Regions from separate parts of the Streptomyces sp. NPDC045846 genome, predicted to be linked through region 2. Evidence: riboswitches for the same ligand, from Rfam matches in the RefSeq annotation. Region 2 holds a riboswitch; the other holds the start of a gene.
The links. Region 2 has a riboswitch for cobalamin ahead of nicT (Nickel transporter NicT). Riboswitches for the same ligand answer to the same signal wherever they lie in the genome.

Region 1 (7,403 bases), on a different contig from region 2:
GCTGCCCCCGGCCGGGCGGGCGGGTGCGCTCACGCCGGTGCTCCAGGCCCTGATGGCGAAGGAGCCGGAGCACCGGCCGACCGCCGAGCAGGCGCGCCGGCTGCTCGACGAGGTGGCCGCGCACGGCACGGTGAGCCTCGCCCCGGCCCCCGCTCCCACGCCGCCCCCGGCCGGGTTCGGCCCGCCGCCCCCACCGCTGCCCCTGGCCGAGATACAGCCCCAGCCGCAGTTCGGCCACCCCGCGCCCAGCGTGCCGCAGCACCACGACGCCTCCGTGCACGGGCCCGCGGCCGGTCGGGGCCGTCGGCGCGGCCATACGGTCGTCGCGGCCGCGGCCGCGGTGGTGCTCGCCGGAGGCGGGATCGCCTACGCCCTGGCGGGCGGGGGCGACGACAAGCCAGCCGGCGGGGGAACCCGGGCCGCCGGGCCGGGCGCCCGTACTTCCCCGGACGGCGACGGATCGAGCGCGGCCAGCCTGGCCGGCGGCGCGGCGGACACCCCGGACGCCACGCGGTCCGCGCATCCCGGCGACAGAGCGTCGGCCTCCCCCTCGCGACCGGGCGCCTCGGCGCAACCGAGCAGCAGCGCGAGCAGCGCCAAGCCCTCGGCTTCGGCGTCGGCCAAACCCAGCCCGGTGTCGACGAGTTGCACCGGCTGGAGCCACAAGGACCCGGCCCCGGGCTCCTACGGATACATGGCCGGGGACTACCACCTGCAGACCGGCCCGTACCAGGCCTGCCCTTCCGTCTCACTCGCCAAGTCCGGCACGAAGCTCTGGTACCACTGCTACGTGACCAACGCCAAGGGCAACCGGTGGACCTACGTCCGCGTGGCGGGCACCGATACGGCGGGCTGGATGTCCAACGACAACATGAACCGCCAGAAGGGGCCTTCCACGCCCTGCTGAACCGCGGCGGGTCAGGCCCTGCGGCGCAGAACGGCCGAGAGGTGGTGTTGCAGGGGCTCGCCGACCGCCGCGAGGTCGTGGGCGAAGGCCAGCGTGGAGTCGTCGGTCAGTTCGTAACGGCGGCGGGTGGCGGTGACCTCCTTCGCGGTGGGGGTGAGGGCCACCTGGTCGGTGGCGAGGTCGACCGTCTTCCCGGTGGCGGTGCCGACGGCGAGTTCCGCGATGCCGGTGGGCTGGGTGATCAGGGCCTCCACCCGGCCGTCGGCCTGGAGCCGCCACCAGCCGCTCTCGCGCGCCGAGGGCCGCAGGGGCGCGCCGTCCTCGTCGAGCAGCCAGGCGCGGGCCTCGTACCGCAGGAAGGGGCGGCCGTCGTGGCTGAAGGTGACCTCCTGCGCGTACGCGAAGTCCCCGGCGAGGGTGGGATATCCGCCTTCGCCCCGGCCGTACCAGGTGCCCAGGAAGCCGGTCACGGGCGCGAGCAGCGCGTGCGGCGCGGGCGCCTCGTCGGGCCGGTGGCCGTCGGGGTACGGGTACTCCGGTGCAAGGTCGAACACGGTGCGCGCTCCTGGGATCGGGGGCCGGATGCCAGAGGGAAGCCTAGGGTGTCCATCCTCCTCACGTTCCGTTCCACCACGGATCGCTCCTGCTCAAGGAGGGCGGGGTCGACCCGTGTGGGCGATGTCCACGGCGGGGGCCGCCGCTATCGTCGGTTTGGCACGGGGAGGGGCTCACACATGGTGCGTGTACGGATGTCGTCCCGGGCGGCGGCGCTCTCGCTGGCCCTCGCCCTGGCGGTCACGGCGGCCGGTACGGCGTCCGCGGCCCCGTCCGGGCGCGGGCCGCTGGACGGGGTGTGGCGCATGGACGGTTACGGCACCCTGGTGACGATCGGGAACGGGAAGCTCGCCACGTACGACACGACCCGGGTCAGCTGTCTGCCGGGCGCCGTCACCGCCGACCAGGTCGGCGCCCCGGGACCGGCCGGTGCGACCCGCTACGGCGAGGGCCCGGTCGCGACGATGACGGTCACCCCCGACGGGCACGGGCACGCCGTCCTCGCGCCCGACGACGCGGCGGGCGTACGTCATCTGAAGCGGCTGCCCGCCCTGCCCGAGCGGTGCCGGCGGCCCGCGGAGGAGGGGCCGCTCGCGGTGTTCGACCGCTTCTGGGCCACCTTCGCGGAGAACTACCCCTTCTTCGCCGCCAAGGGCGTCAACTGGCAGGCGGTCCGCGACCGTTACCGCCCCCTCGTCACGCCGGGCACCACCGACGCGGAGCTCCAGCGGATCCTCACCGACATGATCCGCCCGCTGCACGACGCCCACACGGCGCTGATCCACGAGGGCAGGACCGTCTACTTCGGGCTGCGGCCCGGAACCAGGGTGCCGACCCCGGAGCTGCGCGGGCGGGCGGCCGAGGCCGTAGCCCGCCAACTCGTGGCCCCCGTGCGGACGTTCGGCCAGGGCAAGCTCGTCGTCGGCGAACTCCCCGACCGGGTCGGCTACCTGAGGATCGACTCCTTCGAGGGGTACGCCGCCGGGGACAGCTACCAGCAGCAGGCGGCCGAACTCGACCGGGCCCTGGACGCGTTGATCCCGCCCGGCGCCCCCGCGGCCCGACCGCGCGGCCTGGTGATCGACTGCCGTCTCAACGGAGGCGGCTCCGACGCGCTCGGCCTGCGGATCGCCGCGCGCCTCACCGACCGCGCGTACACGGCCTACACGAAGGTCGCCCGCGACGGCCCCGACGATCCGGCCCGCTACACCCGCCCGCAGCCGATCGTCGTGCACCCCGCCCCGGCCCCGCGCTGGACCGGGCCCGTGGCGCTGCTCACGAGCGGGAGTTCCGTCAGCGCCGCGGAGACGTTCACGCAGGCGCTGATGGGCCGCGCACCCCGGGTGACCCGCATCGGCGAGAACACTCAGGGAGTCTTCTCCGACGTCCTGTTCCGCCCCCTGGCCAAGGACTGGGCGGCCGTCCTGCCCAACGAGAAGTACCTCGACCGCGCCGGCCACAGCTTCGACGGCCCGGGCATCCCGCCCCAGTTGCGCACCCCCGTCTTCACCGAGGACGACCTCGCCCACGGCCGCGACCCGGCACTCACCCTGGCCCGCCGGGTCCTCACCGGGAGCCGCTGACCGGCGCCGGACGCGCGGTGTGGCGCCGCCAGGGCCGCCACGTGCCGCAGCTCACCGCGCGGGCCGCCGAAATGCGGTTCCCGGGGCGCCGGTCGAGCATCTAGGCTGCTGGTGCAGCTGGTTCGCCCCGTCCGCCAGGCGGGATGCGTCGCAAGAGGGAACCCGGTGGGAATCCGGGACTGCCCCGCAGCGGTGAGCGGGAACGACCGCCGTCATACGCACTGGGCCCGGCCGGGCCTGGGAAGCGACGGCCAGTAGATGCCTCGTACGTCACGAGGCGTGCCCGCGAGTCCGAAGACCTGCCACTGCCCGTGCGCGACCGATCGCGCGCGGAGATCCCGGTGACCTCGAGGGCGGGTCGGCGTACGCACCGACGGTGACGGCACATGCGCCGCGCCTTTCGGTCCGTCGTCCCTTCGCGCCTTCGCCCGGTCCCGGGTTCGCTCCACCGAAGAGCTCGCGAAGGAGAGACTCGTGGCAACCGAGCCCACAGCCGCCGAGACCCACGCCACCGTGTACGGCTACCCCCGGCAAGGCCCGAACCGGGAACTGAAGAAGGCCGTCGAGGGTTACTGGAAGGGCCGCGTCGGCGCCGACGAACTGCGGCGCACCGCCGCCGAACTGCGCCGCACCAACTGGCGGGAACTGGCCTCCGCCGGGATCACCGAAGTGCCCACCGGCGACTTCTCGTACTACGACCATGTCCTCGACACCACCGTCATGGTGGGCGCGATCCCCGAGCGCCACCGCGCCGCCGCCTCGGCCGACCGCTCCCCGGTCTCCCGGTCCGCCGAGGGCGGCGGATGCGCCCTCGACGGCTACTTCGCCATGGCGCGCGGCACCCAGGACGCGGCGCCGCTGGAGATGACGAAGTGGTTCAACACGAACTACCACTATCTGGTGCCGGAGTTGGGCCCCGACACCGTGTTCACCGCGGACTCCTCCCGGCAGGTCGGGCAACTCGAAGAGGCCCTCGCACTCGGACACGCTCCGCGCCCCGTGCTCGTGGGTCCGGTGACCTACCTCCTGCTGGCCAAGCCCGCCCCCGGGGTGGCCGACGACTTCCAGCCGCTGACCCTCCTGGACCGGCTGCTGCCCGTGTACGCGCGGGTGCTGGCCGATCTGCGGGCGGCGGGTGCCGCCTGGGTGCAGCTGGACGAGCCCGCTCTCGTGCAGGACCGCACCCCCGCCGAGCTGAACGCCGCCGCCCGCGCCTATCGCGAGCTCGGCACCCTCACCGACCGCCCCAAGCTCCTGGTCGCCTCCTACTTCGACCGGCTCGGCGAGGCGCTCGCGGTGCTCGCCAAGTCACCCGTCGAGGGGCTCGCCCTGGACTTCACCGGGCCCGCCGCCGCGAACCTCGCCGACCTCGCCGCGGTCGGCGGGCTCCCCGGCAAGCGGCTCGTGGCGGGGGTGGTCGACGGACGCAACGTATGGATCAACGACCTGGAGAGGTCGCTGTCCACCCTGGCCACGCTGCTCGGCCTCGCCGACCGGGTGGACGTCGCCGCCTCCTGCTCGCTGCTCCACGTCCCGCTCGACGCGGCCGCCGAACGCGGCATCGAGCCGCAGATCGGCCGCTGGCTCGCGTTCGCCCGGCAGAAGACGGCCGAAATCGTCACCCTGGCCCGCGGCCTGACCGGCGGAACGGGCGCGATCACCGCCGAACTCGCCGCCAACCGGGCCGACTTGGCCTCCCGCGCCGCCTCGGCCGTCACCAGGGACCCGGCGGTGCGCGCCCGGGCCGCCGCCGTCACCGACGCCGACACCCACCGCGCCCATCCGTACGCACACCGGGCCGCCGCCCAGCACGCCCAGCTGCGGCTGCCGCCGCTGCCCACGACGACGATCGGCTCGTTCCCGCAGACCGGAGAACTGCGCACCGCCCGCGCCGACCTGCGCGCCGGACGCATCGGGGCCGGCGCGTACGAGGAGCGCATCGAGGCCGAGATCCGCGAGGTGGTCTCCTTCCAGGAGAAGACCGGCATCGACGTCCTGGTGCACGGTGAGCCCGAACGCAACGACATGGTCCAGTACTTCGCCGAACGGCTCACCGGCTGCCTCACCACGCAGCACGGCTGGGTCCAGTCGTACGGCACCCGCTACGTCCGCCCGCCGGTCCTGGCGGGCGACATCTCCCGGCCGGAACCGATGACGGTCCGCTGGACGGCGTACGCCCAGTCCCTCACCGGCCGTCCCGTCAAGGGCATGCTCACGGGACCGGTCACCATGCTCGCGTGGTCCTTCGTCCGCGACGACCAGCCGCTCGCCGACACCGCCCACCAGGTCGCCCTGGCCCTGCGCGACGAGGTCAACGACCTGGAGACCAGCGGCACTTCGGTGATCCAGGTCGACGAACCGGCCCTGCGCGAAACGCTGCCGCTGCGGGCGGCCAACCGCCCCGCCTACCTGGCCTGGGCCACCGAGGCCTTCCGCCTCACCACGAGCGGGGTGCGCCCGGACACCCAGATCCACACCCACATGTGCTACGCCGAGTTCGGGGAGATCCTCTCCGCCATCGACGACCTGGACGCTGACGTCATCAGCCTCGAAGCGGCCCGCTCCCACATGCGCGTGGCGGACGAGCTGGCCGCGGCGGGCTATCCGCGCGAGGTCGGCCCGGGCGTGTACGACATCCACTCGCCCCGCGTCCCGGACGAGGAGGAGACCGCGCGCCTCATCGCCCGGGCCCTGCGCTCCGTACCGGCCGAGCGGCTGTGGATCAATCCCGACTGCGGTCTGAAGACCCGGGACTGGGCCGAGGTCCGCCCGGCCCTGGAACGGATGACGGCGGCGGCCCGCGCGGCCCGGCGCCACCTCCCCGCCCCGCACTGAAAGGCACTGTGACGTGGACACCATCACCGGCCGCCCGGCCCACAAGGCCCCGGCCGACTCGGACGTCACGCTCGCCCACATCATGAGCGAGCACGACACCAACCTGTACGGGACCATCCACGGCGGCGTCATCATGAAACTCATCGACGACGCCGCCGCGGCGGCCGCCGGACGCCACGCGGGCTGCCCCGCGGTGACCGTCTCGGTCGACCGGATGACCTTCCTGCTGCCCGTCCACGCGGGCGATCTGGTGAGCGTGCGCGCCTGCGTGGAGTACGCGGGCCGCACCTCGATGGACGTGGGCGTACGGGTGAGCGCCGAGCGGTGGAACGCCTCGGGGCCCACCGCCGAAGTGGCCACCGCCCGGCTGACGTTCGTGGCCATCGGCGAGGACGGCGCACCCCGCCGGGTGCCCGGACTGCGCGCGGTCACGGCGGATGACCACCAGCGTCAGCTGCACGCCCAGCGGCGGCGGGGTGAGCGGGGCACGACCTCGGGCTGAGCGGGCGGCCGGGGGCGCGGGCCTGCGCCCCCGGCCGCCCGAGCGTGCCAGGTCAGCATCGCCCTGTCCGGCCCCGGCATCAAGGTGAGCTCAAGTCGCCGTCGTCCGACCGGAGGTCGCGTGCGGGTTGGCGGCCGTGCCCTCGGTGCTCAGCAGCACGATCACCGAGGCCGGCCCGATCCCCAGCGCCGCACGGCGGGCGTCGGCGCCGACGCCCGTGAGCATCGCCCGCACCCCGGCGAGCGGCGCCGCACCGCAGGGCCCCGAGGAGACGCCGAGCTCCGCGAGGCTGGCCGCGGCGCGGGCGGCGTCGGCGTCGGTCACGGCGACGGCCGCGTCGAGTCCGTCGCGCAGATGGGGCCAGGCGATGCTGGACGGGGTCCCGCAGTTCAGCCCCGCCATCGTGGTCGCGCCGGTGGTGACGCCGACCGGCGCGCCAAGCCGGAGGCTCCGCAGCACGCAGGCCGCGGCCTCCGGTTCCACCACCACAAGCGCCGGGGCGTGCCCGTGGGGGCGGCTGCGGTAGTGGGTGACCACGGCCTGGGCGAGTGATCCCACGCCGACCGGAACCGCGACGAGGCCGGGCCCCTCGCCGACCCCGGCGGCCGTCAACTGCTCGTCGATCTCGGCGCAGAGGGTGGAGTAGCCCTCGACGATCCAGCCGGGAATCCGCTCGTAGCCGGGCCAGGCCGTGTCCTGGACCAGCACCGCGTCTGCTCCGGAGGCCATCTCGGCCGCACGGCGCACCGCTTCGTCGTACGGCCCCGCGACCTCGGTGACCTCGGCCTGTTCGGCGGCGATGGCGGACACCGCCAGCGGGTGCACGCCGCGCGGGACGAAGACGTGGGCGCGCTGGCCGAGCAGGCGGGCCGTGCGGGCCACCGCGCGGCCGTGGTTGCCGTCGGTGGCGGTCACCAGGGTGACCGGGTCCGGCCCCGCTCCGGCGGCGGCCCGTTCGACGAGGACGCGGTGGACCGCCCAGGACGCGCCCAGGGCCTTGAAGGCGGGCAGCCCCAGCCGC
Region 2 (7,403 bases):
CGTCCTCGTAGGGAAGAAGCCGGAGGCGACTTTCACGCGGGTAGTACTCAACGTCTAGCGCGGCGCCGGTACGCCACAGCGTGGCGAAGAGCATCGGGCCGGTTTCGGCGTCCCAGTCCGAATCGTATTCATCCGGGACATCCCAGCCAGCCCAGTCGAGCGAGCCGAGCACTTCTATGAGTCGGTCTACGTACTCGCCCCACTGTTCGGCACTCGGGCGACCCGCTTGCTTCACAGGTGCTGCTTCCACCTGGCTGCCCAGCTGGCCAATGAGAGCTGCCGTACGCCTTGTGAAGAGCGATTCGGCGGACTCACCTTCCTCTGGGGTGACGCCGGTGACGCTGTTGAGGTACGCCATATCGTCTGTCAATTCCTGCTTGCGGCAGCGCGCGCACAAGTATCTGTATGGCTTGCCCCACTTGGCGGAGTAGCGCGTCAGTGAGCGCGGCTGTCGGCAGTCACGACACGGACCATGGCCCTTCTTGGGCCACCACAACCACCAGTCGCCGTCGTAGTCGCCGGGCGCGGGCACTATCCCGCGGGCCAGTAGCGCTTCGGCGAGTATCTCCAGGTAGCCTCCGTGCCGGTACGGCATCCTTGCGTGCAGGTTGTCATGTGCCTCAAGCAGTTCGTCGTCCGCGACGGCCCCCTCTTCCTGCGAGCGACGCTGCACGGATACTGCTGCGGCAAGCGCTTGGGCGGCGGGATCATCCCGCCGAAGTGACTTTCCGCTGCTCCCGACGACGGTCATCGCCTTGTCGACATCGGCTTCGGTGACTCCATTACTCCCCATGGGGCAGAGCTTACGAGAGGCCTCTGACACCTTTCGGGCCCTGAGGAACCCGTTGTGAGACCTTGCTCGCCAGCGCGGGCAAGCCCTCTCACAGCGCCGAAGATACGGCGGGCACCGCTTCGCCGGAACAGCCACCGCACATGTGCGTCCTGAGACCGATCGCTCGGATCACGTCCCCCCTGTCCTGGGCGCGTGCAGAGCATGGGCTGTGATGCCCTTTTGGCCAGCAGCTCGGTCGTTACAGCGAAAACAAGCCCCAACTCCGCGACACCCGAGCCCCGCCGCCCCACCCGGGCGGCGGGGCTCGCCGCTTTTCCGCTGTGGCCCCCCTATTGAGTGGATCACCGCGCATACCACCCCCCTTGGGCGATTCATGCGGGAAAGTGGGCGGATTCCCACCGTGGAGGGGGTCGGTATGACGGAGGTCGTGGACGGGCGGGCGGATGAGCAACTGCGGTACCGGTCGGGCTCGTTGGAGGTGTTGCAGCGGCATCACGTGACCACGCGGAGCATGGCCCGGCGGCTGCCGCAGCTCGTGCGCAAGGCGTTGGCGCTGGCCTGGCGGGTCGACCGGCGGGCGGTGCTCGTGCTGCTCTGCTGTCAGGGGCTTTCGGGGTTCTTCGAGGCGTTCGGGCTGCTCGCCACGACGCGTACGATCACCGCGCTGATCGCGAGCGGGGACATCGCGCACCGGCTGCGCGAGGCGCTGCCGTCGATCGCGGTGCTCGCCGCGGCGGCCGGGCTGCGGGCGCTGCTCGGCATCGTGGTCGTGAACATCTCCGGCCGGCTCTCGCCGCGGATCTCCCGCGAGGCGGAGATGCAGATGCTGGCCGCGGCCGTGCGGGCGGAGCTGTCGGCGTACGACCAGCCGGGGTTCAACGACAAGCGGGAGGCGGCCGACCGGGGCGCCGAGGTCGCCCAGCAGCTCCTCACCGACTCGCAGGACCTGATGGCCTGCGTGGCCTCGCTGGTGGCGGCGGCCGGGGTCGTGACCGTGCTGCATCCGGCGCTGCTCCCGCTGCTCCTGCTGGCCGCGCTGCCGCAGGGCGTGGCCGGGGTGAAGGCGGCGCGGGTGCACTACGAGGCGTCCCGGGCGATGAGCGCCGAGCGGCGCACCCTGAGTCTGCTGCGCTGGTTCGTGATCGACAAGGACACCGCCGACCAGCTGCGCTCGTGCACGATGGCCGAGTTCCTGCTGGAGCGCTACCGGGCGATCGGGCGGCGGGTGGACGCCGCGACCGACAGGGCCGTGCACCAGGGCGCGCGCTACTCGGTCGTCGGGGCGCTGGCGGGCGGGGTCGCGGCCGGGGTGGTGTGGGCGGCGCTCGCCTATCTGCTCGGCTCGGGGCGGATGTCGGTGGCCTCGGCGGGCACCGCGGTGTTCGCGCTGCGTACGGTCGCCTCCTCGCTGCGGGGCGTCGTCGGCTACGGGACGCGGCTCTTTCGGACCGGGCTCTACCTGGACGACTGGGCGGAGTTCATCGAGGAGGCCGGCGGCCACCGGATGGCGCGCGGCACGCTGGCGCCGGCCGCCCCCGAGGTCGTACGGGCCGAGTCGCTGACGTACCGCTATCCCGGCAGCGAACGGCCCGCCCTGGAGAAGGTGACGGTCCAGGTGCGCAGGGGCGAGGTGCTGGCGCTCGTCGGCGAGAACGGGTCCGGCAAGACCACGCTCAGCAAGCTGCTCACCGGGCTCTATCTGCCCAGCGAGGGGGCGGTGACCTGGGACGGGGTCGCGGTGGAGCGGTGCGATCCGCTGGCGCTGTGGCAGCAGACCGCCGTCGTGCCGCAGGGCTTCGCGCACTGGCCGATGTCCGCGCGCGACAACATCACGCTCGGGCAGCCGCACGGCGGCGACGAGGCGGTGCGCCGGGCCGCCGCCCACTCCGGCGCCGCGGAGGTCGTCGACGGGCTGCGCAGCGGTCTTGACACGCTGCTCGCCCGGGAGTGGTTCGGCGGCGTGGAGCTGTCCGGCGGGCAGTGGCAGCGGATCGCCATCGCGCGGGCCTTCCACCGCCCGGCCGGGCTGCTCGTGATGGACGAGCCCACGAGCGCGCTCGACGCCCGCGCCGAGCACCGCATCTTCACCGGGCTGCGCACCGTCGCGCGGGACCGGGCGGTGGTCCTGGTGACGCACCGCCTCGCCAACGTCGCGGTCGCCGACCGCATCGTGGTCCTCGACCGGGGCCGGGTCCTCCAGGAGGGCACCTTCGCCGAACTGGTCGCCGCCGAGGGCCTGTTCAGGGAGTTGTGGCTGTTGCAGAACGACCGGGGGGTGCCGGGGCCGCGCGCGGGTGCGTGAGCCCCGGGAGCCTCAGGCCCCGGTCCGGGCCCACTTCTGCTCGACCTTGCCGAGCCGCCAGTACGCCAGCGCGATCGCCCACACCACGACGAACAGGCCGACGATGACGAAGCCGACGTTGTCCAGGTTGAGGTCCGCGATCCAGCCGCTGACCGGGTCGGTGAGGTCGAACTTCTCGTGCAGCACGCCGACGAGTTCGATGGTGCCGATGAAGAAGGCCACCGCGATCGACAGGCCGGTGATGGTGAGGTTGTAGTAGACCTTGCGGACGGGGTTGGAGAACGCCCACTGGTAGGCGAAGTTCATGAAGGTGCCGTCCAGGGTGTCGAACAGGCTCATCCCCGCCGCGAACAGCAGGGGCAGGCACAGGATCGCGTACCAGGGCAGTCCGGCGGCGGCGCCCGTGCCGGCCATCACCATCAGGGTGACCTCGGTGGCGGTGTCGAAGCCGAGGCCGAAGAGGAAGCCGAGCGGGAACATCTGGCCGGGCCGGGAGATGGACTTGGTGAAGCGGCCCAGGATGCGGTTCATGAAGCCCCGCGAGTCCAGGTGCGCTTCGAGTTCCTTCTCGTCGTACGCGCCCGCGCGCATCGCCCGGAACACCTTCAGGATGCCGAACAGGGCGACCAGGTTGAGGGCGGCGATCAGGTAGAGGAAGGAGCCGGACGCGGTGGTTCCGACGACGCCGAGCACCTGGTGGGCGCGCGAGTCCTCGTTCATCAGGGTGCCCGCGAGCTGCGCGCCTCCGGCCACCAGGCCCGCCATGACGACCACGACGCTGGAGTGGCCGAGGGCGAACCAGAAGCCCACGGAGACCGGCCGCTTGCCGTCGGCCATCAGCTTGCGGGTGGTGTTGTCGATGGCGGCGATGTGGTCGGCGTCGAAGGCGTGCCGCATGCCGAGGGTGTAGGCGGTGATGCCGAGGCCGATGCCGTAGGTCTTGGTGCCCACGGCGTAGTGCTCGGGGGCCACGAGCAGGAACAGCACGCCGAAGGCGACGACGTGGAGGGCGGCTATCACCGTGAGGAGGACGGCGGTTCGGACGGTGTCCTCGCGCCGCCAGTGGAAGGACGGCGCGGCGGCGCCGGGCTCGGCGGACGTGCGAACGGGCAGGGTCATGCGGGTCACGCTCCAGCACCTCGTGGATCACTTCGTGAGATGCCGCGGCCGGTCTCCTGGCTGACGGGTGGGTGCGGCCGCCCGGCCTTCCCAGCCAGGTGGATCCTGGCCAGTGGCGTCGCGAGGGGACGGCAGCTCCCCGGCAGCCGGGGAACCCGATCACAGTGGCGAGGGCCGCTCCGGTTTCACACCGGTCTTCCCGAACACCACGGCCCGGTCACCCTAGACGCCGACGACTCGCCTGCCTACCTGCACAGCTGTGCAGGTATCGAAGATCACACGGGGCATCGCGGCGCCCTGCTGCGAGGATGCGGGCATGCATCTCGTCCCCGCCGAGCGCGTCGGCCACCGCACCATCGACGGACACCGGGTCTGCGACGCCATCGCGGCCATCGGTGACCCGGACCGGGTGCGGGCCTGGGCCGACCGGTTCTCCCTGCTCGCCGACGCCAACCGGCTCGCGCTGCTGCTCGCCCTGCACCGGGCCGGGCCGCTCGCCGTCTCCGACCTGGCGGTGGCGACGGGCATGCGCGACCCGGCCGTCTCGCAGGCCCTGCGGCTGCTGCGGGCGGCCGGGGCGGTCATGGGTGAGAAGGAGGGGCGGGTGGTGCGCTACCGCGTGGTCGACGAGGCGACCGCTCGCCTCCTCGACGCGTACGCGGCGGACGTACGCGGTTAGCGGTACCGGTACCGGCGTGCCCGACTCGTGCCGACGGCTTCCCGCCGGCACGAGTCGGGCCGGGCGCGGTCAGCGCCCGTCGTAGATCAGCGCACGCACCATGCGGCACGTCGTCTCCGACGGCGGGTGCACTCCGATGAGCGCGGCCACGGTGCGTATCGTGCGGTCGGGCGCCTGCTCGGGCCGGTAGACCCCCGTATCGAGCAGGGCGATGGCCAGGCGCATGGCCTTCAGGCGCCGGTTGTGGGACTCGTACCACACGCGCGGACGCCCGGCGGGCAGCGGGACCTTGCGAAGGGGCTGGAGGGACAGCTGTTTCGGGGCGTGCGAGGTGAGTACGGCAGCGGTCATGGGCATCCTCCTGGGCAGTCGGGAACCCTCACTTACTGCCTCCATTTTACTGGGGGGCACTGACAATCGGCCCTGGCCAGCGGGGCTTTGGGGGCTCGGCGCGGGTAGCCTGGCGGCATGGAGATCTGGATCAACCCGGCCTGTTCGAAGTGCCGCGGCGCGATGAGTCTGCTCGACGCGGAGGGCGCCGAGTACACGGTGCGGCGCTACCTGGAGGACGTGCCCTCCCCCGACGAGATCCGGGCCGTGCTCGACCGGCTCGGCCTCGAACCGTGGGACATCACCCGCACCCAGGAGGACGCCGCCAAGGAGCTGGGCGTCAAGGACTGGCCGCGTAACGCGGACGCGCGCGAGCGCTGGGTGACGGCGCTCGCCGAGCATCCGAAGCTCATCCAGCGCCCGATCATCACGGCGGACGACGGCACGGCCGTGGTGGGCCGCACCGACGAGGCCGTACGCAAGGCCCTGTCGCGCTAGTCCCGGCCGAGCCGCGCCTCGGCGTCGGCCAGCAACTCGGTTATCCGCGCCCCGAACCGTACGTCGCAGGGGTGCGCCACCCCCGTGCGGGCCGCCTCAAGCAGGGCGTCGAGCGCCCCGGCGAACGCGTCGAGCGCGCCGCCCCATTCGGGCATCACCGCGGCGCCCGCCGCGCCCAGCAGGGAGACCTCGACGCCCGCGGCGGCCGGCGGCGCGGTGAAGCTCAGGTCGGCGGTGCTGGAGGCGCCCGAGGCGTGCCGCAGGACCAGGTGGGCGGTGTCGCCGGGGCCCGCGGCGGCCGTCAGCGAGGTCACCTCGCCGAGCACCCCGGCGAGCACGGCGAGCGCGTGCGGGCCGACGTCCCAGAGCGCGCCCTTCTCCCCCCGCCAGGGCGAGGCGGCGTACGGGCTGCGCGCGGCGCTCGGGGTGAACAGCGACCCGTACCACCGGGCGTGCCCGGTGAACCAGCCGTCCACGGCGGCCTGTTGGGCCACCCACGCGGCGGTCTCCGGCGCGAACCGCAGCGTGAGGAAGACGACCGAGGCGACCTGGGCCCGCTCGGCCGCGGCGGCCAGTTCGCGGGCGCCCGCCACGCTCGTCGCGACCGGCTTGTCCAGGAGCAGATGACAGCCGGCCTCCGCGGCCCGTACCGCCAGCGGGGCCTGGACGTCCGGCGGCAGCGCGAACGCGACGGCGTCGCAGTCCCCGAACAGCGCGTCCGCGTCCTCGTACACCGCCACCCCGTGCTCCCCCGCGAGCGCGGCCGCGGCCTCCGGGCGGCGCCCCCACACGCCCGCGAAGTCGACGCCGGGGTGCGCGGCGAGCGCCGGCGCGTGGGTGGCGACGGCCCAGGGGCCGGTGCCGAGGAGGCCGATACGGGTGGTGCTGGCGGTCTGGTTCATGAGGACCAGTCTGCCCGGAGCCGCCGACGGCACCCCACCGGCGGGGGCGCGCCCGGTATACGGGACGTGCGGGCGCCGCCCCGCGAGCTCCGCTTCGGACGAACCGCCCGGGCCGTCGGGGCGCTTCTCGGAGGAACCGCACAAGCCGAGGCCTGCGGGCACCCGCGCGGCGCCCTCGGTAACACCGGGTTCACACACGGGCAACGGACGGGAAATGCCGGGGTGTGAGGCTGCCGCCATCGAGACAGCGCCGCAGCGTGGCAGCGCGCAGGCACCCCGCAGCTCCCGCGAAGGATGGCTTCCGTGACGTACAAGGCCGAGTACATCTGGATCGACGGCACCGAGCCGACCGCCAAGCTCCGTTCCAAGACGAAGATCATGGCCGGTTCGCCCGTCGCCGTCGCCGAGCTGCCCGTCTGGGGCTTCGACGGGTCCAGCACCAACCAGGCCGAGGGTCACGCCTCCGACCGCGTCCTGAAGCCGGTGTTCTCCTGCCCGGATCCGATCCGCGGCGGCGACAACGTCCTGGTCCTGTGCGAGGTCTTCGACATCGACGGCACCCCGCACGCGTCCAACACCCGTGCGCTGCTGCGTCCGTTGGCCGAGCGGTTCGCCGCGCAGGAGCCGATCTTCGGCATCGAGCAGGAGTACACCTTCTTCGACGGCGCCCGCCCGCTCGGCTTCCCCGTCGGCGGCTTCCCCGCCGCACAGGGCGGCTACTACTGCGGTGTCGGCGCGGACGAGATCTTCGGCCGCGAGATCGTCGAGAAGCACCTCGAC

Region 1: another riboswitch for cobalamin. It lies ahead of metE (5-methyltetrahydropteroyltriglutamate--homocysteine S-methyltransferase); the one in region 2 lies ahead of nicT (Nickel transporter NicT).

What each region holds. Positions count from the first base shown of each region.
Region 1 is NZ_JBWKKJ010000001.1:952,026-959,428, reverse strand. Features, by position in the region: gene AC07F3_RS04245 (serine/threonine-protein kinase) at 1-907, shown strand, start outside; gene AC07F3_RS04240 (heme-binding beta-barrel domain-containing protein) at 919-1,461, opposite strand; gene AC07F3_RS04235 (S41 family peptidase) at 1,642-3,045, shown strand; cobalamin riboswitch at 3,146-3,366, shown strand; gene metE (5-methyltetrahydropteroyltriglutamate--homocysteine S-methyltransferase) at 3,520-5,880, shown strand; gene AC07F3_RS04225 (acyl-CoA thioesterase) at 5,894-6,382, shown strand; gene AC07F3_RS04220 (diaminopropionate ammonia-lyase) at 6,473-7,403, opposite strand, start outside.
Region 2 is NZ_JBWKKJ010000002.1:885,571-892,973, reverse strand. Features, by position in the region: gene AC07F3_RS08895 (hypothetical protein) at 1-793, opposite strand, end outside; gene AC07F3_RS08890 (ABC transporter ATP-binding protein) at 1,209-3,095, shown strand; gene nicT (Nickel transporter NicT) at 3,108-4,214, opposite strand; cobalamin riboswitch at 4,244-4,440, opposite strand; gene AC07F3_RS08880 (metalloregulator ArsR/SmtB family transcription factor) at 4,531-4,893, shown strand; gene AC07F3_RS08875 (hypothetical protein) at 4,963-5,244, opposite strand; gene AC07F3_RS08870 (arsenate reductase family protein) at 5,362-5,721, shown strand; gene AC07F3_RS08865 (Gfo/Idh/MocA family protein) at 5,718-6,623, opposite strand; gene glnII (glutamine synthetase) at 6,927-7,403, shown strand, end outside.